DNA from 2 places in the Marinobacterium sp. xm-d-579 genome. Region 1 is predicted to be linked to the other one. Evidence: predicted binding sites of a transcription regulator. Region 1 holds the regulator's gene; the other holds the start of a gene.
The links. Region 1 encodes LexA, which represses DNA repair genes until DNA is damaged. Its sites were predicted from a motif close to TACTGTNTANNTANACAGTA; they were not measured.

Region 1 (12,355 bases):
AGTCAATGTTGCACCGCAAAATATTATCGTAGAATAACCCCAAGATTCGTAGGGAACAAGTTAGAGGTTAGTCTTACTCTATGGCTTTAATGTTAAGGGATTTTTAAATCGTGAAATTGTTGGAACTAATGACGACAGAGGGGTGCCATCTGTGTGATCAAGCACTCCCTCTGTTGGTCTCGGGTATCGATCCGTCAAAGTACGAAGTGGATCTGGTCGATATAGCCTTTGATGATGAGTTGATGAATCAATACGCCACCCGGATACCGGTATTGGTCGATCCTCAATCTAAGCAGTCACTCGATTGGCCGTTTGATGCTGAGCAGTTGAGTCAGTTTATTCAATCAGTTGAGTGCTAGTAGAGCCTGTTCGGTCGGTGTAAGCATCTGTCGTGGTTGGCCTTTACGCTGTGCGTAGATGACAGAGAAGCTGAGAACATTCTGCACAATAGGTACGCGTCTCATCAAAGGGGATGAGCTCTATGAATATCTCCAACGGCAAATCCTCACGGCCCTTTAGCCATCGGCTGACACGATGAGGCCCCGCATTATAGGCTGCCGTTGCATAGATCCGGTTCTTATCAAATTGACGATACATCTGCGCTAGGTAGGCCGTACCCAGCTGTACATTAAAATCGGGATCGTAGAGGCGGTTACTACTTTTATACTTCACCTTGATTGATTTGGCAGTTCGCTTAGCCGTTCTCGGCATAAGCTGCATGAGCCCTCTAGCACCAACACTGGATCGAGCCCAGGGGAATAGGGCGCTCTCCTGTCTAGCAAGAGCCTGTGCCCAGATAGGGTCTATATTTCGCTTATTGGCATGTTTGATAAAGAGACTCTCAAACCCCTCTGGGAAGCGAAGGTCCATATCATTCCAAAACTCATGGTAAGCGGCGGCTAGAATTCCCTGTTGGTACCAACCTAGCTCATTCATCAAGTGCGCGGCGTGTTGGATCTCATTCGAAGACATCGTCTCTATCCAACGATTAAACTCAGATCGTGAAACTGTATAGCGATCAAGCGCTGTCAGCTCTTTAATGCGCAGATAGTGTTTGGAGTCTCTTAATTTAGCTAGCAGGGTTGGATCAAGCGTGATCGGTTCATGATTCAAATCAGCGGGTTGCCCAAGATGATCAGCTGCTAGAAATCCGTAAAAACTGCGTTTGGTACGAAGTGTATCTAATATCTCTGTTCGCATTGGATTATTGGGGAGTGCGGCTAGCCAATATTGCCAACGAGGGGAGTCTTGCAGCTCTTTAGGGAGCTTGGCAATCAGGGTGGCGACCTCCTGCCAGTCCTGTTCAAGCAGGGCTAAGCGTATGCGCCATTCAGTGAGTTCAGCACTGGCAAAGGTTGGATCAAGCTTGGCGAGTTTGATTCGATCATGTGCATCAAGCTCCTTAGCGACCCTTACACCAACACGCGTGAGCTCTTGTAAATTATCCGCCAGACTCAGATCAAATCCTTTGCCCAGTTTTAGCAACAGATTTAACGCTTCATATGGGTCGTGACGATACGCACGTTCAATCGCAATGCGTTGAATTTTGGCGAGCTGCTTAGCTGAGTAACCGCTGCCCATTCGAAGGACTTTAAAGGGTGATCGATAGACCGATCGAGCCGCATCAGCAATGCGACGATCAGACTCTGACTTAACAAAGCGCAGCGCATAACCCGACAGTCCCCATTTGTTGGCATCCAACGCATTGAGAACCCGTTTGAGTGCGACATCGCTGGTCAGATCACCATTGGCTCTAAACAGTCTGAATAGATCATCACAACTGTCTGGCTGAGAGCGGCCCACACTCCAGAGTGATGCCGCAAGTTTAGAGGCTTCAGTTGTGCGCTTTTGTCGATAGAGAGCTTCGGCATAGCGACACTGCATCTCAGTATTAGGGGAATCGATCTCAGTGTAGTGGCTGAGGAATGCCCCCCAATCTCTCTTTTCCCCTAGATGCTCTGTGTAGTTGAAACGCAATAGCCCCTCTAAGTGTGAATCAGGGTACCGGTTGGCAAACTGTTGAATATCCTCTGGCTTGAGTCGATTCAGTTCGGCACTGTACTGATTGAAGACTAGGTAGGGGTAGAGAGGGTAAGACTCGAGCTGTTTAGCGGCGGGGTCATCAAGATCTAAGCGACCCAGTTTGGCGAGTCTCTCGGCTTTTAGAAATGCGAGTTGCTCTGCACTCTCTTTACCTTTGGCCATGGATTCTATGCTGATGGCAAAAGTGCTAAAGAGAATGGGGGCTAAGTATTTGTTCAATTTATTCGTTGTTAACAAAGCTCGCACTCAAATAAGTCTCTGCACTAACTATGGTTTAAATCTGCAAAAATTTCACCCCTTGTCAGGTTAATTTTTAGCAACTGAGTTAAACTACGCGACCAGTTTTACAATTAAGCGACTCACATGGCATTTATTCGATTTGATCAGGTCTCTCTGGCCTTTGGTACCCGAGCAATTTTAGACAACGCAAACCTGCAAATTGAGGCGGGTGAGCGAGTAGCGCTGGTCGGTATTAACGGTACGGGTAAATCAACCCTACTAAAAATCGTTTCGGGTGAAATGGACGTTGATAGCGGTGTCATTTGGCGCAGCCCAACCGCTCGAATTGCTCAGTTACCACAGAGCCTACCCGCGGCCGATGAACGATCGGTTCGCAGTGTTGTAGAAGCAGGTTTGGCTGATCTGGTTGAGTTGCGAGATCGCTACGAGACATTACTGGCTAACAGTAATGCTTCGCTCGATGAGTTGGAGCGTCTTCAGCATGATCTGGAAGCCCGTGATGCTTGGTCACTTGAGACGCGTGTGGATCGCATTCTTAGTCAACTTCAGCTACCTGGCGAAAAGCTGATGTCTGAACTCTCAGGTGGCTGGCGCCGTCGAGCTGCCTTAGGGGCTGCACTGGTTCAAAGCCCTGATCTGTTGCTGCTGGATGAGCCAACCAACCACTTGGATATTGAGACCATCGAGTGGTTAGAAGAGGTATTAGCCGCTTACAAAGGCGGGCTTCTATTTATCTCGCACGACCGTGCTCTAGTCGAGCGTTTAGCAACCCGTATTATTGAGTTAGACCGAGGTCAGTTGGTCGACTTTCCAGGCAGTTATGCAACCTACCTTACGCAAAAAGAGAAATTGCTCGAGGAGGAGGCCAAGCAGGCTGCTCTGTTTGATAAAAAATTGGCGCAGGAAGAGGCGTGGATACGTCAAGGTATCAAAGCTCGTCGTACCCGTAACGAGGGACGTGTTCGTGCTCTGAAGCAGCTGCGTGTTGAGCGATCCGAACGCCGTGAACGTCAGGGTAAAGCCAAGTTCGATGTGGAAGAGGCGGTTCGCTCGGGTAAGTTGGTGGCCGAGCTGCAGAATGTCTCGCTGAGTTATGCGGGACAGCCAGTCGTTAAGGATCTGTCAGTGCGTATTCAGCGAGGCGATCGCATCGGTCTGATTGGTCCGAACGGTATTGGTAAGAGTTCGCTGCTTAAGTTGATTTTAGGGGAGCAGGCTCCGGATCAGGGGGATGTGCGCCTTGGTAGCCAACTGGTGGTGGGTTATTTCGATCAGCTGCGTGGCCAAGTGGACCCCGAGAAGAGCATCATCGATAACGTCTCAGGCGGTCGTGAAAGTATCGATATTAACGGTCGATCACGTCATATCATCAGTTATCTTCAAGATTTCCTGTTCACACCAGAGCGTGCGCGCACACCGGTTAAAGCCCTGTCCGGCGGCGAGACTAACCGCGTGATGTTGGCTAAGTTGTTCAGTCAGCCCTCGAACCTGTTGGTGCTCGATGAGCCGACCAATGACTTGGATGTCGAGACACTGGAGCTGCTCGAAGAGATTCTGCTCGACTATCAAGGGACTCTTTTGTTGGTGAGCCATGATCGTCAATTCCTCGATAACATCGTCACCAGCACGCTTGCGTTTGAGGGTGAGGGTGTCATTCGTGAATATGTGGGCGGTTACAACGACTGGTTACGTCAGCGACCTAAAAATGTAGTGACTCAGAGTGTTGTACCAAAATCTGAGCCAGCTAAACCGGGTAAAAAGGAAGCTGCAGAGGCTAAAAAGCCCGTTAAACTCACCTATAAACTGCAGCGAGAGTTGGACATGCTTCCAGAACAGATGGAGCAGACTGAAGCGGCCGTTGAAGCGCAGCAGGCCGTTTGTGGTTCAGCGGACTTTTATCAGCGACCTCATGAAGAGGTCACCGCTGAACTTGAAAAGTTAAGCACTCTAGAAGCCCAGCTGGAGACGCAGATGGAGCGCTGGATGGAGTTAGAGGCGATGGCTGAGGGTTAATGCCCCAATCGTACGGCCAGAATATCGCACTCTGCGCCGTGCAGAACGCCATTGGAGGTGGACCCAAGTAACAGCGATAGACCATGGCGACCGTGAGAGCCAATCACGATGAGATCAGTTTTAAGATCTTTCGCGACGGCATGAATCTCTGAACCAGTGTTGCCCGTTGCGACAATCGCTTTATTAACAGGGTAGCCAAGGCTGGTGGCAAGGGCGCTCAGTTTAGACTCGGCGTGGTTCTCAATTTGAGTTTGGATGTCGGCAATGTCGACAGGGATCTCACCGCCATAGGCGTAGCTGACAATCTCGACCACATGAATCAGATTGAGCTCAGCTTGATTCTGTTCGGCTAGCAGTTTGGCTCTTTCAAGCACAACACCAGACTCTTCAGAAAGGTCGATGGCAACAAGAATACGATTGTAGTGACTCATGGTGATTCTCCCTGTTTAGTCCCTACTACTATTAATAGCAGACAAGAAGGTTTTTAACATATGAAGTGGGCAATTATTGTTCTGATCATGCTCTCTTTGATCGGTTCTATGATGTGGGTCATGCCAAGTCCTCGTCAGCGCTTCCAATCTAAGCTCAGACTAGAGGCACGCAAGCTCGGTTTTCAGGTGCAGCTATCGCGTCTAGAGATACCCAGAGCCAAGGGCGAGATGGAGTCAGAAATTATCAACATGGCGGCTTACCGTATGCTGCGTGGCAAATTGGATCGATCAGCAAAAGAGCAGTGGGTTGAGTGGATGGTGGCTCGAGTCGACGCCATGGCCGCTGATGGCCTTCCTGAGGGCTGGTCCTGGGCAAAGGGTGAAAGATCTTTGAGTCCTACTAAGCTGAAAGCGCTCAGTGATTGGCTTGATCAGTTGCCTGAAGAGGTCGTTGCGGTTGAATCAACCGCCATTCACCTGACGCTCTATTGGCGCGAACCCGAGCGGGCTGGCGCACTGGATGAGCTAGGTGAAAAGGCCAATCAACTGTTAACGGAGATGATTTAATGAGCGGCGAGTTAACCCCAGGGATTTACAGACACTATAAAGGCAATGACTACGAAGTGATTGGAACCGCCAGACACTCAGAGACAGAAGAGTTGATGGTGGTCTATCGAACACTCTATGGCAACTTCGATCTCTGGGTGCGTCCCTATGAGATGTTTGTTGAAAAAGTGCGTTTAGAGTCTGGGGAAGTGGTTGATCGATTTTCACTGATCTAAACAGCTCTCTTAGCACTTATTATTAAGGCGTTTATTTGCATTTATTTTTTAGCGCTGTATTGTTGCGCCGATAAATTTTTTGCAATGCTCACTTGACGCTGAAGTCAGTTTCCACGTATTTGTAAAAAAAGACAGAGTTTTGAATAGGTAGATAAAAATGGGTAAAACCCTGGTAATTGTGGAGTCACCAGCCAAGGCCAAGACGATCAATAAGTATCTTGGTAACCAGTACGTGGTTAAGTCCAGTGTTGGTCACATCCGTGATCTGCCGACCAGTGGTAGTGCCCAGAAGTCTGATCCTAAAGAGCGCGCTAAACAGGCTGCTTTGACACGCAAACTCTCGCCAGAGCAGAAGGTTGAGCATAAAAAGCGCAAACAGAAAGAGCAGCTTATTGCCCGTATGGGGATTGATCCCAACAAGGATTGGGCAGCTCATTATGAGATCCTTCCCGGTAAAGAGAAGGTCGTTGATGAACTGCGCAAACTGGCTAAGAGCGCTGATCAGATCTATCTCGCAACCGATTTGGACCGTGAAGGGGAGGCCATTGCATGGCACCTTCGCGAAGCGATTGGCGGTGACGATTCACGCTACCGTCGTGTTGTCTTTAACGAGATTACCAAGAAAGCGATCAATGAAGCGTTCGAAAAACCGAGCGATCTAGACCTAAACCGCGTTAATGCGCAGCAAGCGCGCCGTTTTCTTGATCGCGTTGTTGGTTATATGGTCTCTCCACTTCTTTGGGAGAAGGTCGCTCGTGGTCTGTCGGCGGGTCGTGTTCAATCCGTTGCGGTACGCCTGGTCGTTGAACGTGAACGTGAAATTCGTGCCTTTATTCCTGATGAGTATTGGGAGTTGCATGCGGATGCGCAGACTCAAGGTGATAAAGCGGTTCGTCTAGAGGTCGTTAAACAGGCCGGTGCGGCATTTAAACCGACCAATGAAGATCAGGCGATGGCTGCAGTCAAAGCGCTGCAAAGTGCCTCTTATGAGGTTGTTAATCGTGAAGATCGTCCAACCAGTAGCAAGCCCTCTGCGCCGTTTATCACCTCTACCGTGCAACAGGCCGCCAGCACCCGTCTAGGCTTCGGTGTTAAGAAGACCATGATGCTCGCTCAGCGTCTCTATGAAGCGGGTTACATTACCTACATGCGTACCGACTCGACCAACTTGAGTAACGAGGCGGTTGAAGCGGCACGAGAGTTTATTGGTTCTCAGTTTGGTGGTGAATACCTGCCACCTCAGCCGATTCGTTATAGCTCTAAAGAGGGCGCACAAGAGGCGCACGAGGCGATCCGTCCATCTGATGTCAATGTTACCTCTGACTCATTGAACGGTGTCGATGCCGACGCAGTTCGACTCTACGACCTGATTCGTAACCAATTCCTAGCCTGTCAAATGACACCCGCTCGTTACCTAAGTACCCGTGTCACAGTGAAAGCGGGTGCCTATGAGCTGACCACTAAAGGTCGTGTCTTGCAGTTCGACGGTTACACCCGTGTGATGAACTTCCGCGGTAAATCGGATGAAGATCAGATCCTACCTGACATGCAGGTGGGTGAATCACTAAAACTTAAAGCCTTGGACCCTAGCCAGCACTTTACGAAACCGGCACCGCGCTACACAGAAGCGAGTTTGGTTAAAGAGCTTGAGAAGCGCGGTATTGGTCGTCCGTCCACCTACGCAGCGATTATCTCGACAATTCAAGATCGTGGTTACGTCGAAGTTCAAAACCGTCGCTTCTATGCACAAAAAATGGGCGATATCGTTACGGATCGTCTGGCTGAAAGTTTCCCAGACCTTATGGACTTCAGCTTTACCGCGCGTATGGAAGAGAAGCTGGATGATGTGGCAGATGGTGACATCAACTGGAAGGATCTTCTTAACAACTTCTACACACAGTTCGAAGGCGAACTGGAAGCGGCTCAATCAGCGGATGGTGGCATGCGTGCCAATGATCCAACCGAGACCGATATCAGCTGTCCAGCATGTCAGCGCCCAATGATGATTCGTACGGCAACGACGGGCGTCTTCTTGGGTTGCTCTGGTTATGCTTTGCCACCTAAAGAGCGTTGTAAAACGACCATCAACCTGATTCCTGGTGATGAGGTTGTCGCAGTGGATGCAGACGATGAGGCAGAGTCACGTCTGCTTCTAGAGAAGCACCGTTGTGGTAAGTGTGGCTCCTCTATGGACTCCTACTTGATCGATGAGAAGCGCAAGTTACACATCTGTGGTAACAACCCAGATTGTGACGGCTTTGAGGTCGAAGAGGGTAACTACCGTATCAAGGGCTATGAAGGCCCTGTAGTCGAGTGTGATAAGTGTAGCGCTGAGATGCACCTTAAAACGGGCCGTTTCGGTAAGTTCTTTGGTTGTACCAACTCAGAGTGTAAAAACACACGTAAGCTGCTCAAGAATGGTGAAGTGGCTCCGCCTAAGATGGATCCAGTTCCGATGCCGGAGCTTAAGTGTCAGAAGGTTGACGATACCTACATCCTGCGTGATGGAGCCAGTGGTCTATTCCTGGCAGCAAGCCAATTCCCACGTAATCGTGAGACCCGTGCACCTCTGGTCAAAGAGTTGATTCCACATAAAAATGCGATTGACCCTAAATATCACTTCTTAATGGAAGGACCTCAGCAAGATGAGCAGGGTAACCCCGCTCAAATACGTTACAGCCGCAAAACCAAAGAGCAGTACCTTATGACGGAAGTTGACGGTAAGGCGACTGGTTGGAGAGCTTACTTCACCAATGGTATGTGGCAAATTGAAGCAGCCAAAGCTAAGAAGCGTTAATGGCTGACCTATACTCCCAGCGTGTGAATCAAACACTCGCGTTTGCACAATACGCGCTGGTGGGTATCAACACTGAGTTGACCGGTGAATCGACCAATCGTATGAAGCTTCGTGGCCTGCAAGAGGCTGCGCTGTTTCATTTAGACAGCGCCTATAAAGCCTATCTTAATGAGTTGGCTGAACGTGAGCGTGTCCTGCTGACCCAGTCGACACCCTCTGAATTGAGCAAGGCTTTTAAGCAACAGGGAATCCATTCCAGTGAGTTGGATGAGATGGAGCTGCTCTGTCAGGATTCCGGTAGTTGGTTGTCTAAGTTGATCAGTGCCATCAAAGCTATTCATAAACCCCTACCTCCCTCGCAAGAGAGCGCTAGCCAATCTGACATAGCAATTATAGATTTGGCCAAAGAACCAAACCTTGAGGAGCAACTGGAGACTCAGTTGCAGGGTTGGTTTGAGCAGTTACGAGCGATGATTCTAAGACATCGCTCTAACGCGCAAGAGTGGTAAACTCAGTTCATTCCTTTTGTTTCAACACCCTTCACAAAGAGATGATCATTCAGATAGTGTCTTGTTGCATCCGCAAGAGGGGCTGATTTGCGACTGCTCACATCCATCTGAACAATGGTCGTCTCTGCCGTCGCGACACAGACGTCATCTTGGAACAACACCTGGTAGAGCCCAAATGAGCTGGTACCCACCCGAGTTACACCGGTGCCAATATCCAGACGTCCTGGCCAAGTGATCTCACCTAGAAAGTTCAAATGCAGACTGGCAATGACAAATTCGCAATTGTCATTGGCCAGTGGGTCTTTTGGATCGTAGAGAAATTCGACACGGCCTGTCTCTAGGTAGGTACTGAATGCGGCATTGTTCACGTGGCCCTGACGATCGGTATCGGCATAACGGATCTTATCAAATGTTTGGATAGGGAAGTCGGTTAACTGATACGGCTGCTGATTTGGCTTGTGCGATCCCACACTATTCTCCTTGTAAGTGGTACTCCTCTATTGAGCCTATGATGGTTCAGGGTCTGATTCAAGCTAAATAAAAAAGCCGCTCAAAGAGCGGCTATGGGGGTCTTTGCTACAACGCAGCAAAGGGGGAGGCTAAATTTTTTTACGTACCAATAGACACTCTGTTTCGCTACAGATCTGAGTGCGTTTCAGTTGGCTGACTAACGCGTCATCGGCAGGGTCATTGTGCCAGCAGATCAGTGTGTGACAGGTTCCCGCTTGCAGTGCGCGCTGAGCCAGTTTGTCTAAACCATGGCGCTTATCACGACGAAGTATCCACACTTTTTTGAGGTCGACACCTGCATCCGCCAGCACCTGCTTAGTCAAAGATTTTGGCGGCTCTAACATAACCAGCCAGCTCTCTTTTTGACTTAATGCGGCAAGCATCGGCAGAAGCATGGTGTTCAGATTTACCTCTGAGGTGTGCTGAACCAGCTCAGTCAAAACCAGTGGTTTAAGACCCGCATCATTCTGTGCAAATTGATTGTAAGCAATCATGGTGATTACCTTTAAAAGTCATTCTGTTGACGAATTACGCCAACACCCAAGCCTTCGATGGTTAACTGCTCTTCACGAAGATCAACTTTAATCGGGTCGAACTCTTCGTTCTCTGCTATCAAGTAGACCATGTGACCATCGCGGTGGAATCGTTTTACCGTGACATCTTCACCGACACGAGCAACGACTATCTGACCCTCACGTGCTTCACGTGTTTGGTGAACTGCTAAGAGATCACCATCCATAATGCCGATGTCTTTCATACTCATGCCGCGGACACGGAGTAGGTAGTCTGCTCTTGGGCGAAAGAAGTCTGAGCTGATGGTGCAGTAATCATCGATGTGTTGTTCAGCGAGGATGGGTTCACCTGCGGCAACCTGACCGATGATCGCTAGGCCCTCCTGCTCCTCCTCTTCACCGACGATACGGATACCGCGAGAGGTGCCAGGGATCATCTCAATGGCCCCTTTACGTGCTAAGGCCTTTAGGTGCTCCTCTGCTGCATTGGCAGATTTAAACCCTAGATCGCGAGCAATATCGACGCGTGTAGGTGGAAATCCTGTTTCATCAATATGGCGACGGATGCAATCCAGCACCTCTTCTTGACGATTTGTAAGCTTCATAAACGCCCCCTATGACAGTACTGATTGGAATTTAAATGACTGTCTGTTTATTCAGTATTTGTATTTTTATACAGTATTTTAAATGTCGTCAAGTTTTTTCTGTTTGTATATCCAGTATTTTTGTATGATGGCCAACTAATTCGGAGGCGATGTGCTTAACAAAGAGACCCAAACCACCATACAGACAGCTTATCGCGCATTTCTAAATGCTCGCGATTTAAAGGCTCGTTATGCACAAAAGCATATGATTGCAGCGGTCGCACGGCAGTTGGGTGGTATCTTGTCGGACGATGCGGGTCAGCGTCTGGGTGAAAATCATCTGGTCGCCGTAGAGGCTGGAACGGGCACCGGTAAAACCATTGCTTATCTGCTGGCCGCACTTCCAATAGCGCAGGCTAAAGGTAAAACGCTGATCATTTCGACCGCTACCGTTGCGCTTCAGGAGCAGCTTTTATTAAAAGATCTTCCTGAGTTGGCTGAGCACGCCGGTATTGAATTTAAGTACGAAATTGCTAAAGGGCGTCGGCGCTACCTCTGTGTTAGCCGATTAGAGTCTCTTCTTAGTAATCAGCAGGATCTTTCACAGTCAGCCCTGTTTGAAGATGAGTTGGCCCAAGTTTTGGGGCCTGAACAGATCAAAGAGTACAGCGGCCTGTTGGATGAGTTTGCCAGTGGTCGTTGGAAGGGTGATCGTGATGAGCTAGAGCGCAACCTGGATGATGAGACCTGGATGCCGCTTACCTCAGACCATATGCAGTGTACTAATCGTCGCTGTGCGCATTTCAACGCCTGTCCGTTTTATCGTGCTAGGGCCGATATTGAGACAACCGATCTCTTGGTGGTCAACCACGATCTTGTACTGGCTGACTTGGCGTTAGGCGGTGGTGCGATTCTTCCTGAACCGGCCGATTCAATCTACATATTTGATGAGGCGCATCATCTGGGTGATAAGGCGACTAACCACTTCGCGCTCTCTATGCGAGTTAAAGCGAGTGAAAAGGCCTTCAAAACCCTGGAGCGTCAGTTAAAAGGGCTGTTGGATGAAGCGGATTCTGCATTGGTTTTGCAAGATCCAATCAGTCGTATTCAATCCAGTCTCAATGTGGTTCAGGGGCATTTGCAGCGTCTGGACGATCTAGTCTCTGAACAGTTTTTGCCACTCCCGGTGGATGAGCGCAGGTTGCGCTACCCGCAAGGCAGGGTACCCGACAGTTTGGCTAGCCTGACACGTGAATTGGCTCAGTTTTTATCACAGGTTGATCCTCAGTTAGAGAAGATTATTAATGCCCTTAAAGGGGCGATGGAAGATGAAGAGTCTGCACTCGATAAGGGTGTAGGGGAGCGCTGGTTGCCACCGCTAAGTACCCAGTTTAGCCGTGTCCAGAAGATGATGTGGCTGTGTAGAAGTTTTTCGCAAGATATTGAAAATGAAGAGGATAAAGTTGCAAGGTGGTTGGTTCGTCATGAGTCTGAAGCGGGTCGCGATATTGAACTTCACAGCGCCCCTGTCTCCGCTCAAAACCATCTTCAAGATCTGCTCTGGGATCAGTGTTACGGTGCGGTTTTAACCTCAGCAACGCTAACGGCCCTTGGGCGGTTTGATTCCCTCTTTACTCAATTGGGTCTCCCTTTGGATACGCCAGCACTGCGAATGCCTAGTCCTTTTGACTACGCCAATAAGGCCGTTTTGCATGTCCCGAAAATGAAGTTCGATCCTTCAAAAGCGGATCTTCATACCGAAGAGGTTGCTGATTGGCTTAACCGAGAGTTACCCAATTTAACCTCTGTATTGGTTCTGTTTACCTCTTGGCGCCAAATGCGTCGAGTCGAAGAGTTAATGGATACCAAACTGCTGTCGCGTTTAACGGTTCAAGGTGAACTCAGTAAGCAAGCGATGCTGATAGAGCACAAAG
Region 2 (12,355 bases), on a different contig from region 1:
AATTTCAATCTAGGATTGGGTTACTTAAGAGCATCAGCAGTAAGAACTGGCAGTGCTGTCATGCGAGCAGCCATCTCTTCACGTTCTGCAGTTGGCATTGGGATCATGCCTGCGTCCGCTAGGATGCCATCTTCGTCCCAGTGTTTAGTCCACTCAGTTATGTACTCAGCAATGCCTGGTACAACACCAACGTGCTGGTGTTTAACGTACATGAACAGTGCGCGTGATGCTTTGTAAGAACCGTCAGCAATCGCTTCGAATGTTGGTGCTACGCCATCCAGTTTCGCACCCTGTAGAGTGTCAGAGTTCTGATCAAGGTAAGAGAAACCGAAAATACCGAAAGTTTCTGAGTCTTCTTGCAGCTTTTGAACGATCAGGTTGTCCTGCTCGCCAGCTTCGATGTACGCACCGTCAGTACGCATCGCACGACAAGACTTTGCTTTTTTGCCTGCTGCTTTTAGTGCTGCTTTCATCTCGTCGTCTTTTTTACAGAACGCTTTTTCGTTGATGATTTCAGCGAATGATGCACGAGTACCAGAAGTCGTTGGTGGACCGTAGACACGGATTGCAACATTTGGAAGCGCTGGGTTAACGTCTTTCCAAGTTTTGAATGGGTTATCAACTAGCTCACCGTTAACGGCCACTTTAGCTGTTAAGGCTTTACCAAGGTCTGAGCGAGAGATCTCTAGTTGAGCAGCGTCTTTAGAGTTAGCAAATACGATACCGTCGTAGCCGACTTTGATCTCAGTGATCTTCACGCCGTTTGCATCACAGTACTCTAGTTCGCCACTCTTCATGCGTGAAGAAGCGTTACCGATATCGATGAACTCAGTACCGATGCCGTCACAAACGCCTTTTTTACCAACAGAAGAACCGCCTGATTCAACAACAGGTGTGTTGAACGCTGGGTTACGACCTAGACGCTCAGCAACGATTGTTGCGAATGGAAGAACGGTAGATGAACCAGCGATGCTCACGTTATCTCGGGCCATTGCTGGAGTGCTCATTAGAGCGGTTAAAGTAGCAGCTGTTGTTGCGAGTCGTAGGAACATTTCAAACTCCTTAGTTTCTAAATCAGTCGGTAGGCTGTCGCTTACCTCTTTGATAACTATTAGGCGCTTGCTTTGTTACAACTCTGTGAAGCGTTTATGACAATTTAATGATAAATATAAGACGCAAAAAAGCCCCACGAAGGGGCTTTTTGATGGATAGTTTGGCGTTTATTAGACCATGATTCCACGGATTACGTAGAACAGAATCGCCGCCAATGTACCTGATGCTGGAACTGTAATAACCCATGCAGCGGCAATTTTGTAAACAGCTGAACGCTTAACCAGCTCCTGTTTGTACGCTTTCTTAAGCTGCTTGCGCTCTTTTTTGCTTAGTTCTGCAGAGGCTGTTTTCTTCTTAAGTTGCTTAAGCATTTTAGCTTTGTCATCGATTGATGCACTTTCAAACTTAGCAAGAAACTCTTCCACTTCCTCTTGATCAGCACCTTGGTGGTGCGATTTGATCTCGTTGATCATGCGAGCGTGGCTTGATTTCAAGTATTCACGAAGGAAGCCCACACCGAATACACCGCCCACAGCAATGTGAGTTGAAGAGACTGGAAGACCTAGCTGAGAAGCGATGATAACCGTGATCGCTGCCGCCATAGCGATAGAGAATGCACGTGTCTGATCCAACTCAGTAATCTCAGAACCAACGGTTTTGATCAGTTTTGGACCAAATAGTGCTAGACCCAACGCGATACCTAGAGCACCGATCATCATGACCCAAAGTGGGATCGCTGCTTTCGTTGAAATGCCGTGGTTAACGATCGCATCGTTGATCGCCGCTAGTGGACCAATGGCGTTTGCAACGTCGTTTGCACCGTGTGCGAAACTTAGTAGTGCTGCAGCGAAGATTAGAGGAATGGTGAACAGTTGGTTAACACCCGCTTTATCGTTATCCAGGCGGTCAGCTGCTTTAGCTACCAGACCTTTAACAATGAAGTAAATAACTACCGCAATGGCTAGACCGATCAGTAGAGCTGTCACAAAATCGAGTTTGATCAGCTTCTTAACGCCTTTAAGTGCTAGGTAGGTCGAGAATGCCCAAGCCATCAACATGATCAGCAGAGGTACCATCTTCTTAGCTGCAACACGCATGTCCGACTTATAAGTAATGGTGCGTTTGATTAGGTATAGGAAACCAGCTGCAATCAGGCCGCCAAGTACAGGTGAGATCACCCAGCTTGCTGCGATCGCGCCCATCTTGTCCCAGTTAGCAATACCAAAACCGCCTGCAGCGATACCAGCACCCAATACACCACCAACAATAGAGTGAGTAGTAGAGACAGGAGCACCAAGAGCTGTTGCTAGGTTAAGCCATAACGCACCCGCTAGAAGTGCGGCTAACATCAACCAAATAAAGGTATCAGCATCACCAATCACTTCTGGGTTGATGATCCCTTTTTTGATTGTGCTGACAACGTCACCGCCGGCGATTAAAGCACCCGATGCTTCAAAGATAGCCGCGATAATGATAGCGCCTGTTAGGGTAAGCGCCTTTGAACCTACTGCTGGGCCCACGTTATTGGCTACGTCGTTAGCACCAATGTTCATTGCCATGTAACCACCGATCATTGCGGCAATGACAAGGATGTAACTTCCTGGGATATCCCCAACTTGTGCTGAGATAAAGAGAACAATACCTACTAGGAAGAGCAGGGCGTAACCGATGCGCATAACATCGCCACGGTTAGATGCTGTCGCTTTATCCAGCTTATTCATATCTTTAATTTCCAAGAGAAGCTCCTCTTGCTTGGTTCATTGATTTACCACTACTTAAAGTAGTCGCTAATTTAAGTTGACGCCATTTAAATACACTTTTGTTACAAGAATGTTACACAGGTGTAATTTTTCTTTAAACAAACTGAAATGTTTTATTCACAGCGTTGTTAGATTAGCAAAACCAACGACTAGCCATTTGGTGCCTTCATAGTCGAAGTTCACTTGTACTCGGGCCTTCGGGCCGGACCCCTCAAAGTTTATGACCATGCCGTCACCAAATTTAGGGTGATTGACTCTCTGGCCTAAACTGAGCTGAGTATCGGGTACTTCGCTGGCAAAAGCGGATTGTGGTGTGAAGCTGACCTCCATATCCGAGCCACTCGAAAGCGGTCGGCGAACGCTAGCATTCAGGCGCACCTCTTCTATCAACTCCAATGGAATCTCCTGAATGAAGCGTGAAGGGCGGTTGTAGTTGTCTTGGCCATGAAGTCGGCGGGACTCAGCATAGGTCATGTAGAGTTTCTGCATGGCACGCGTAATGCCTACATAACAGAGGCGGCGCTCCTCTTCTAAACGTCCGGGCTCTTCGGCCGACATGCTGTGTGGGAACAAGCCTTCTTCCATACCGCATAGGAAGACCAGCGGGAACTCCAAGCCTTTCGCTGAGTGCAGAGTCATCAGTTGTACGCTGTCGGTATTGGGATCCGCCTGTGATTCACCGGCATCCAGTGCAGCTTGATCAAGGAAGGCAGCCAGCACGGAAGGGAACTCAGGGTTCTCCTCTTGGGACCACTGTTGCTCAAACTGACGTGCAGCAGTCACTAGCTCTTCCAAGTTTTCGATGCGCGACTGTGCTTTTTCACCTTTCTCTTTTTCATGGTGAGCAATCAGTCCAGAGAAGCGAATAGTATGTTCTGTGCGCTCTTGCAGTGATGCCTCTTCAGTATCAACCGTCAACTGATTGACCAGATCTAAGAAGGCCTGCAGTGCATTGCCGGCACGTGCAGGTAGTTTCTTATGCTCGATAATCTCGTTCGAGGCTCGCCACATTGATATGCCTTGGCTTCGCGCGTAATCGCGTACCTCTTCAATGGTGCGGGTGCCGATGCCTCGGGTTGGCACGTTAATGACGCGCTCCATCGCCGTATCGTCATCGCGGTTGGCTATTAGGCGCAGGTAGGCGAGGGCATTTTTAATCTCTAAACGCTCATAGAATCGTTGGCCGCCATAGATGCGATAGGGAATTGCGGCACGGATCAGCATCTCCTCAAGCACACGGGATTGTGCGTTGGAACGGTAGAGAATGGCGCTCTCGTCACGACGATTACCATCCGATACCCACTGTGCGATGCGATCGACAATGAATCGCGCTTCATCCTGTTCATTAAAGGCTGCGTAAAGGCTGATAGGATCGCCTTGATTGCCCTCGGTCCACAGCTCCTTACCCAGTCGTCCAAAGTTGTTGCGAATGACGGCATTGGCCGCAGACAGAATGTTGTCTGTCGAGCGGTAGTTCTGCTCTAACTTGATGGTCTTAAGCCCACCAAAGTGTGCCTCAAGGTTTTGAATGTTCTCAATACGTGCGCCACGCCAGCCGTAAATCGACTGATCGTCATCGCCCACGGCCATCAGTTTGTGTTCACCCTGACAGAGCAGGCGCAACCAAGCGTACTGAATGGCGTTGGTGTCTTGGAACTCGTCTACTAAGACGTAACGGAAGCGCTCTTTGTAGTGCTGCAGCAGTTGTGGGTTCTTATCACGCAGCAGTTCAAGGCAGCGCAGCAGGAGTTCACCAAAATCGATCATGCCGCCGCGATCACAGGCTTGTTCATACGCCTCATAGACACGTATTAAGGTGTCTTGTACCAGGTCACCGGTGCGCTCTAGATGTTTACTGCGTAGCCCTTCATCTTTCTGTGCATTGATGTACCACTGAATCTGTTTCGGCGGCCAGCGTGAATCGTCTAATCCCATCTCCTTAGAGATGCGTTTAACCAAACGTAACTGGTCATCGGAGTCCATGATCTGGAAGTTCTCACGCAGCCCGGCCTCTTGCCAGTGCGAGCGAAGCAGTCGGTGCGCCAAGCCGTGGAAAGTACCGACCCACATGCCATGCACATTGACGTTGAGCAGGCTCTCGATACGTCCACGCATCTCTTTAGCCGCTTTATTGGTAAAGGTAACCGCCAATATCGAATAGGGTGAAATCTGCTCGGCTTCTATCAACCAAGCGATTCGGTGAACCAAGACACGCGTCTTGCCTGATCCTGCACCGGCCAGCACCAGAAGGTTGCTGATATCCGCGGTAACCGCTTCACGCTGCGCATCGTTGAGGGAGTCGATAATGTGAGTTACATCCATAGTGCCGCACTGCTCAAAAAGAGAAATTACTGAATGGGCGTACAGTATACGCATAATTATTATGGGAGTCTTGGCATTCCTACGCAGCAAACTTACACTGGGATGACATATCCACCTTTATTGAGTAGTGAATGCCCTTATCTGCTGACCATACGACTGCCCGTTTGGCTGAGTATCAAGCCAACCCTGATACCGGGCCTAAGCTGCTCTTTTTCAGTGGTGGCACTGCGTTGAATGGCTTTTCGCAGATTCTCAAACGCTATACCCATAACTCTATTCATTTAGTGACTCCCTATGACTCTGGCGGCAGCTCCGCTGTGTTGCGAAACGCATTTGATATGCCTGCTGTTGGCGATTTGCGCTCCCGCATGATGGCGTTAGCTGACGCTTCACTCGCCGGTCACCCTGAAGTGATCGAGCTGTTTGCGTACCGCCTGCCGACTGATGAGTCGCAGTTGCTATTGCGTGCAAGGGTCGAGGCGATGCAACAACGCAACGACAAGCGCGTCCAGTCCATCCCCGAGCCTGTCCAGAGCATTATTTGTGATTTTTTAAACTACTTTCTTGAGTCAGCTCCCAAGGATTTTGACTTCAGGCGAGCCAGTATTGGTAATCTGATATTGGCGGGGGGCTACCTGAGCCATAATCGATCATTAGATCCTATTGCTCTGCTGTTTAGTCGTCTGGTTCATGTTAGAGGCCAAGTACGCACTGTTACGGACGAGTGCGGTGAACTGAAAGTGACGACAGAGAGTGGGCGAGAGATCATCGGGCAGCATCGGATGACAGGAAAAGAGTCCCAGCCATTAAATGAGCGTATCGCCTCACTTGATCTGCATTTGCCGCAGGGCACGGAATCGCATTTGGCTGATCAAGAGAGAGGTTGGATCAATTCAGCAGATCTGGTCGTCTTCCCGCCCGGTAGTTTTTATAGCAGTATTCTGGCTAACCTACTCCCCAAAGGGGTGGGTAAAGCGATTATGGATAACCCTGCCAGCAAAGTGTATGTCCCCAATTTAGGTAATGATCCTGAGCAGTTTGGTATGACGTTGCAGGAGCAGATTGAGCAGTTGGAACGATTTGTTGCCCGAGATGCAGGCGGTGTTTTTCAGAGTGGATTGGAGCGCTGTATCGATATTCTGTTGACCGATTCCACACTGTTGAGTGGCATTGATGCAGAGTTTTTAAACTGGCTTGATAAGCGTGGCATTCAGCTTTTGGATGTTGATCTGGCTAATCCTGAACGCACAGATCGCTACGACGAGATTAAGTTGGCGGAAGCTTTATTATCACTGGCATAGATAGATGGGTCAGACCAGAGGTCAGACCCACCGGTTCCTCACAGGTGTCTGACCTCCGGTCTGACACCACTATCTTTTAAATGTAGAAATTCGTTCCTACAGCTGACTCGGCGATTTAATTCGGTGCATCAGCACCTGTTTAAACTCATCAGGGTCTTTCAGTGTCTTATCGCTGCCTTTGCCTTGCTGGGCATCAACCCAAGGCTCAAGGCGTGATAGCCAAAAACGCATCGCGGCCGTACGAGTCAGCTGCGGCCAAACCTCATGCTCTTCTGCACTAAAGGGGCGAATCGCTGAATAGGCTTTTAACAGCGCTTGCTCTCTCACCGGATCAATCTGCAGATTCTCATCCAGACACCAATCATTGGCGACAATCGCAAGGTCATAGAGCCAGTAGGCGGTTGCCGCATTGTAGATATCCAGAATTGCCGTCAGCTTATCCTCATGGAACAGCGCGTTGTCATGGAAAAGATCGCCATGGGTAATGCCCATCGGCAGGTTGGTGTAGGTGTCGCGTAGCTCATCAAACCGAGCGACCTCTTCGGATAGCAGATCACGAGACTCTGAATCGATAAAAGGCGCGAGTCGTTCACTCTCTCTGCGCCACCAAAATACCCCACGGTGTGCCTGACGCTTTAGATAAAAATCCTTAGAGGCTTGGTGGTAGTGTGCAAGGGCTGTGCCGATTTGAGCACAATGGTTCGCAGTCAGTAATTCTCTTTTTAGATGTGCACCGGGGTAGCGAGGCTGAATAATGGCCGGTTTTTTTGAGATCTGTTTCAGACCAATACCGTTGCGATCTTCGATGGCATAAGAGACGGGAACATTACGTTTCGCTAGCCAGCTGCCCAGTTCAACAAAGAAAGGTGCCTCATCTCTGTCAAGCTCTTCAAAGAGAGTGAGTACATACTCCGCCTGTTGGCCACTCTTTTCAGTCGTTAAGAAAAAGTTGGTGTTTTCGATGCCACCGTCAATACCTTTCAGTGCCACGGCCTGGCCAAGATCAAAATCAGCGAGCAGTTTGTCGAGGTCGGTGTCAGACACCTGGGTATATACAGCCATGGTCGGTTCTCAATGATCTGGGGCTATCTGCTGCTAAAGCTTGGGTGCAGCAGCGCTTTTGTCTATGATTGTGTGCCTTGCTTAAAAATACAATAGATATCTTATTATGACCGACACAAAAGCCCCTGTAGTTCTCGTTGATGGCTCCTCTTATCTGTTCCGTGCCTTTTTTGCATCACAACAGGCTGATTTAAGAACATCCGACGGACGACCAAGCGGTGCGGTACGACTGGTCACCTCAATGATGCGCAGTCTGCTTAAGAGTTATCCAAACTCTCCAGTGGCGGTCATCTTTGATGCGAAGGGTAAGACTTTTCGTGATGAGATCTATCCGGAATACAAAGCACAGCGTCCACCGATGCCCGATGATCTGCGTGAGCAAATAGAGCCGGTACACAACATCATCAAAGCGATGGGGCTGCCTCTGTTGGTGGAAGAGGGCGTCGAAGCGGATGATGTGATTGGTACACTGGCGCGCCAAGCCGAAGCGCACAATTTAGAGGTGGTGATCTCAACGGGCGATAAAGATATGGCGCAGTTGGTCGATGATAAGGTCACCCTAATCAACACCATGACTGACACGAAGATGGATCGTGACGGTGTGGTTGAAAAGTTTGGCATTCCCCCTGAACTGATCATCGACTATCTGGCGCTGATGGGCGATAAGGTCGACAATATTCCGGGTGTGCCAGGCGTGGGCGAGAAGACGGCCCTGGCGCTTCTGCAGGGTATTGGCGGTATCAGTGACCTCTACCAAAATCTCGATAAGATTGCCGATCTAACCTTCCGTGGTTCTAAAACCATGGCCAAGAAGCTTGAAGAGCATCGCGAAGCGGCAGAGCTCTCCTATCTATTAGCTACGATTAAAACGGATGTTGAGCTGTCGATCTCTCTGTCGGATGTGCACCTCCCGCAACCGGATAACGCTTCGTTGATTGAGTTGTTTAAGGATTACGAGTTCCGCTCTTGGGTGGCGCTATTAGAAGGCCCCGATGGGCAAGCGGTTGAAGGCTCTGCGCCTTCAAACGAGCCCGTTGCTCCTAAGCCCAGTGTTGAGCGCCACTACGAAACCATTTTGGATCAGGCGACGGCCTCTGCGTGGTTTGCCAAACTGCGTGCTGCGGGCACCTTTGCCTTTGATACTGAGACGACCAGCCTAAACTACATGCAAGCGCAGTTGGTCGGTGTCTCATTCTGTTGTGAAGCGGGCAAGGCGGCATACTTGCCACTGGGCCATGATTACGTCGGCGTGCCGGAGCAGGTTAATTTTGATTGGGCGCTAGCGGAGCTTAAAACGCTGCTCGAGGATGCCTCCCTTAAGAAAGTGGGTCAGCACATTAAGTACGACATGAATGTGCTGGCGCGATATGGCATCAATGTTCAGGGCGTATCAGCGGATACCATGCTGGAATCCTATGTGCTGAACAGTACCGCGACACGCCATGATATGGACAGTTTGGCTAAGTTCTATCTAGATGAGAGTACCATCAGCTTTGAATCCTTGGCCGGTAAAGGCAAGAAACAACTGACCTTTAATCAGATCGAGATAGAGCAGGCCGCCCCTTATGCCGCTGAAGATGCCGATATTACGTGGCGTCTGCATGAGAACTTGCAGCAAGCTCTAAATGAAGTGCCTTCGGTGAAACCGATTCTAGACGAGATCGAGATTCCACTGATTCCGGTTCTGTCACGCATTGAACGCAACGGTGCGCTGATTAAATCGGTACTGCTGGCGCAACAGAGTGCTGAGATCGAGCAGCGCCTTAAGGTGTTAGAGAACGACGCGTTTGAAGCGGCGGGCGAGCCCTTCAATCTATCCTCACCTAAACAACTGCAGACCATTCTGTTTGAAAAGCAGGGGCTGCCGGTGATTAAGAAGACTCCGAAAGGCGCCCCGTCGACGGCAGAAGAGGTGCTGCAAGAGTTGGCGCTGGAGTACCCACTGCCCAAGCTGATTATTGAGCACCGCGGTCTAACCAAATTGAAATCGACCTACACGGACAAGCTGCCGACGATGGTTGATCCCAATACGGGTCGTCTGCATACCTCATACCATCAAGCGGTGACGGCTACAGGACGTCTCTCTTCGACTGACCCGAACCTGCAGAACATTCCGGTTAGAACGGCCGAAGGTCGACGCATCCGACACGCCTTTGTCGCTCCAGAGGGCTACCGCATGGTGGCGGCCGACTATTCACAGATCGAACTGCGCATTATGGCGCACCTCTCTGGCGATGCGGGATTGGTCAATGCCTTTGCCAATGGCGATGACATTCACAAAGCGACGGCTGCCGAGGTCTTTAAGGTCTCACCGGATGAGGTCAGCACCGATCAGCGCCGCAGTGCCAAAGCGATCAACTTCGGCTTGATCTACGGTATGTCTGCGTTTGGTTTGGCCAAGCAGTTGGGTACGTCGCGTAAAGAGGCGCAGACCTACATTGAGCACTATTTCGAAACCTACCCAGGTGTCCAAAACTACATGGAGAGCACCCGCGACATGGCGCGCGAGCAGGGGTACGTTGAGACCATCTTTGGTCGCCGTCTCTACTTGCCAGAGATCAACGCCCGTAACCCAATGTTGCGCCAAGGGGCTGAACGGACTGCGATCAATGCTCCGATGCAGGGTACCGCCGCCGATATCATTAAGTGCGCTATGTTGGCGGTAGATGCTTGGCTAACAGAAAGCGGCTTTGATGCCAGAATGATCATGCAGGTGCACGATGAATTGGTCTTTGAAGTGGCTGAAGATCAGGTTGATGCATTTAATGCTGAGATTAAACGTCTAATGGAGTCGGCCGCTGAATTGAGTGTGCCGCTGTTGGTCGAAGTGGGTGTCGGGGATAACTGGGAGCAAGCGCACTAAGCTTGCCCCCATTCACACAATTAGCTCTATTCTGCGTCGAACGGCTCTGGCAATAGCCAGCTGTCTAAACGGTTACGTAGCTGATCAACGCCCGTTTTCTTCAGTGCTGAAAAGACCTGTACGCTGACTTTGTCGGCCAGACGCTCTTTGGTCTCTTTCTTAATTTTCAACAACGTAGCCTGAGCTGGGCCGCGTTTTAGCTTGTCGGCTTTGGTGAGCAGAATGTGCAGTGGCACGCCCGTAGATTCACACCAGTCGATCATCATCTCATCGAACTCTTTCATCGGATGGCGGATATCCATCACCAGTACCACCCCGCGCAGACATTGACGGCGCTGTAGGTAGTCATCGAGATGCTTTTGCCAGTGCTCTTTCATTGCGATCGGCACTTTCGCATAGCCATAACCAGGAAGGTCGACAATGCGCACACCTTCGACATTCAGATCGAAAAAGTTGATCAGCTGGGTGCGACCTGGTGTTTTTGAGGTGCGCGCTAAACTGTTTTGATTGGTTAGCGAGTTAATGGCACTCGACTTGCCGGCATTGGAGCGCCCAGCGAAAGCAACTTCTGCACCGACATCCTCTGGACACTGACTGAGTTTTGCTGCGCTTATAAGAAAACGTGCTGTGTTGTAATGAATTTGTTCTAACTCTTCAGTCATATCTGGCCTTTAGTACTATATAAGTACGGGGTTTATCGGTTTTCGTTATAGATGATTAGGTTTATAATGCACCGCAATTTTAGCGCTGTCGTCAACTCGTAACCACCAAAAGTGAAAAAAACGAGCGCGTTGAACGGATTCGACGAAGCCAGCACCACTGGTTTCAAACTTTTCAAAGATGAAATGTGGGTAGAGAGCCATGAAAAAAGTATTACTCGGAATGTTGATCAGCGTTGGTCTGGTTAGCGGATCGAATGCGGCAGATGTCGCTCAATTAACGGCTGTATGTGCTGGCTGTCACGGTGCTGATGGTAACAGTATGGTGGGTAACTTTCCTAAGATTGCCGGCCAAGGCCAGCCATACCTGCTAAAGCAGCTTAAAGAGATCAAGTCAGGTGCACGTGCTATTCCTGAAATGACCGGTCTTCTTGATGCGATGAGCGATGATGAGCTTGCTGCGATTGCCGCTCACTACGCGGGTAAAACGATGGTTGGTGGTCAGGCAGATCCAGCACTGGTTGAGCTTGGTCAGAAGATCTACCGCGCAGGTAACCCAGAGAGTGGCGTTGCAGCGTGTACTGCCTGTCACGGTCCTGCAGGTAAAGGCATTACCTCTGCAGGCTACCCAGCTCTAGCGGGTCAGCACGCTCAATACACTGAGAGCACGCTTAAGAAGTTCTACTCAGGTGAGCGTAACAACGATCCAAACGCGATGATGCGTACGATCGCTGCGAACATGAAAGAGAACGAAATGAAAGCGGTAGCCGCTTACATCCAGGGTCTATACGAGTAATCGTAGACTTCTATAAAGAGGCAGCTTCGGCTGCCTTTTTTGATTTCAGCTTCAATTCAGCCATGACCATTACTTTAGTTATTAAAGATAAATTCCAAGGAACTAAATCATGTTAAGACGTTCATTCAATCTGTTTGCTGTTGCCGTTTTGTCGCTTGGCGCCACACTTGCTCATGCGACAGAGTGGAAAGCGGGTGAGCACTACACCGTTCTTAAGCAGCCTGTACCGACAGCGGATGCGAGCAAAATCGAGGTGGTTGAGGCCTTTGGTTACTCTTGTCCGCACTGTAATGCCTTTGAGCCGATGCTTCACGCTTGGAGCCAGAAGCTTGCAGACGATGTGACGTTTGAAAATATGCCGGTTGTGTTTGGCCGCAGTTGGGAGCCGCTCGCTCGTGCATATTACGTAGGTAAGCTATTGGGCGTTAAAGATAAGGTTCACCAAGCGATGTTTGATGCGATTCATGTTGAACGTCGTCGTTTCCGCAGCCCAGAAGATATCGCTGAAGTATTTGAAGAGCATGGCGTGTCGAAACAGG

Region 2: uvrD (DNA helicase II) is a predicted target of LexA. The motif match lies at 5,163-5,182, and genes of this name have one in related genera.

What each region holds. Positions count from the first base shown of each region.
Region 1 is NZ_WBYP01000002.1:247,823-260,177, forward strand. Features, by position in the region: gene XMD579_RS04875 (glutaredoxin family protein) at 111-359, shown strand; gene XMD579_RS04880 (transglycosylase SLT domain-containing protein) at 403-2,205, opposite strand; gene XMD579_RS04885 (ATP-binding cassette domain-containing protein) at 2,407-4,296, shown strand; gene XMD579_RS04890 (universal stress protein) at 4,293-4,727, opposite strand; gene XMD579_RS04895 (hypothetical protein) at 4,788-5,294, shown strand; gene XMD579_RS04900 (DUF1653 domain-containing protein) at 5,294-5,509, shown strand; gene topA (type I DNA topoisomerase) at 5,667-8,306, shown strand; gene XMD579_RS04910 (DUF6586 family protein) at 8,306-8,815, shown strand; gene XMD579_RS04915 (thioesterase family protein) at 8,818-9,285, opposite strand; gene XMD579_RS04920 (SulA-like leucine-rich domain-containing protein) at 9,415-9,819, opposite strand; gene lexA (transcriptional repressor LexA) at 9,831-10,442, opposite strand; gene dinG (ATP-dependent DNA helicase DinG) at 10,594-12,355, shown strand, end outside.
Region 2 is NZ_WBYP01000003.1:96,616-108,970, forward strand. Features, by position in the region: gene XMD579_RS07650 (substrate-binding domain-containing protein) at 21-1,052, opposite strand; gene XMD579_RS07655 (inorganic phosphate transporter) at 1,224-2,789, opposite strand; gene uvrD (DNA helicase II) at 2,931-5,135, opposite strand; gene XMD579_RS07665 (GAK system CofD-like protein) at 5,267-6,436, shown strand; gene XMD579_RS07670 (homoserine kinase) at 6,533-7,498, opposite strand; gene polA (DNA polymerase I) at 7,605-10,361, shown strand; gene yihA (ribosome biogenesis GTP-binding protein YihA/YsxC) at 10,388-11,023, opposite strand; gene XMD579_RS07685 (cytochrome c) at 11,223-11,816, shown strand; gene XMD579_RS07690 (thiol:disulfide interchange protein DsbA/DsbL) at 11,926-12,355, shown strand, end outside.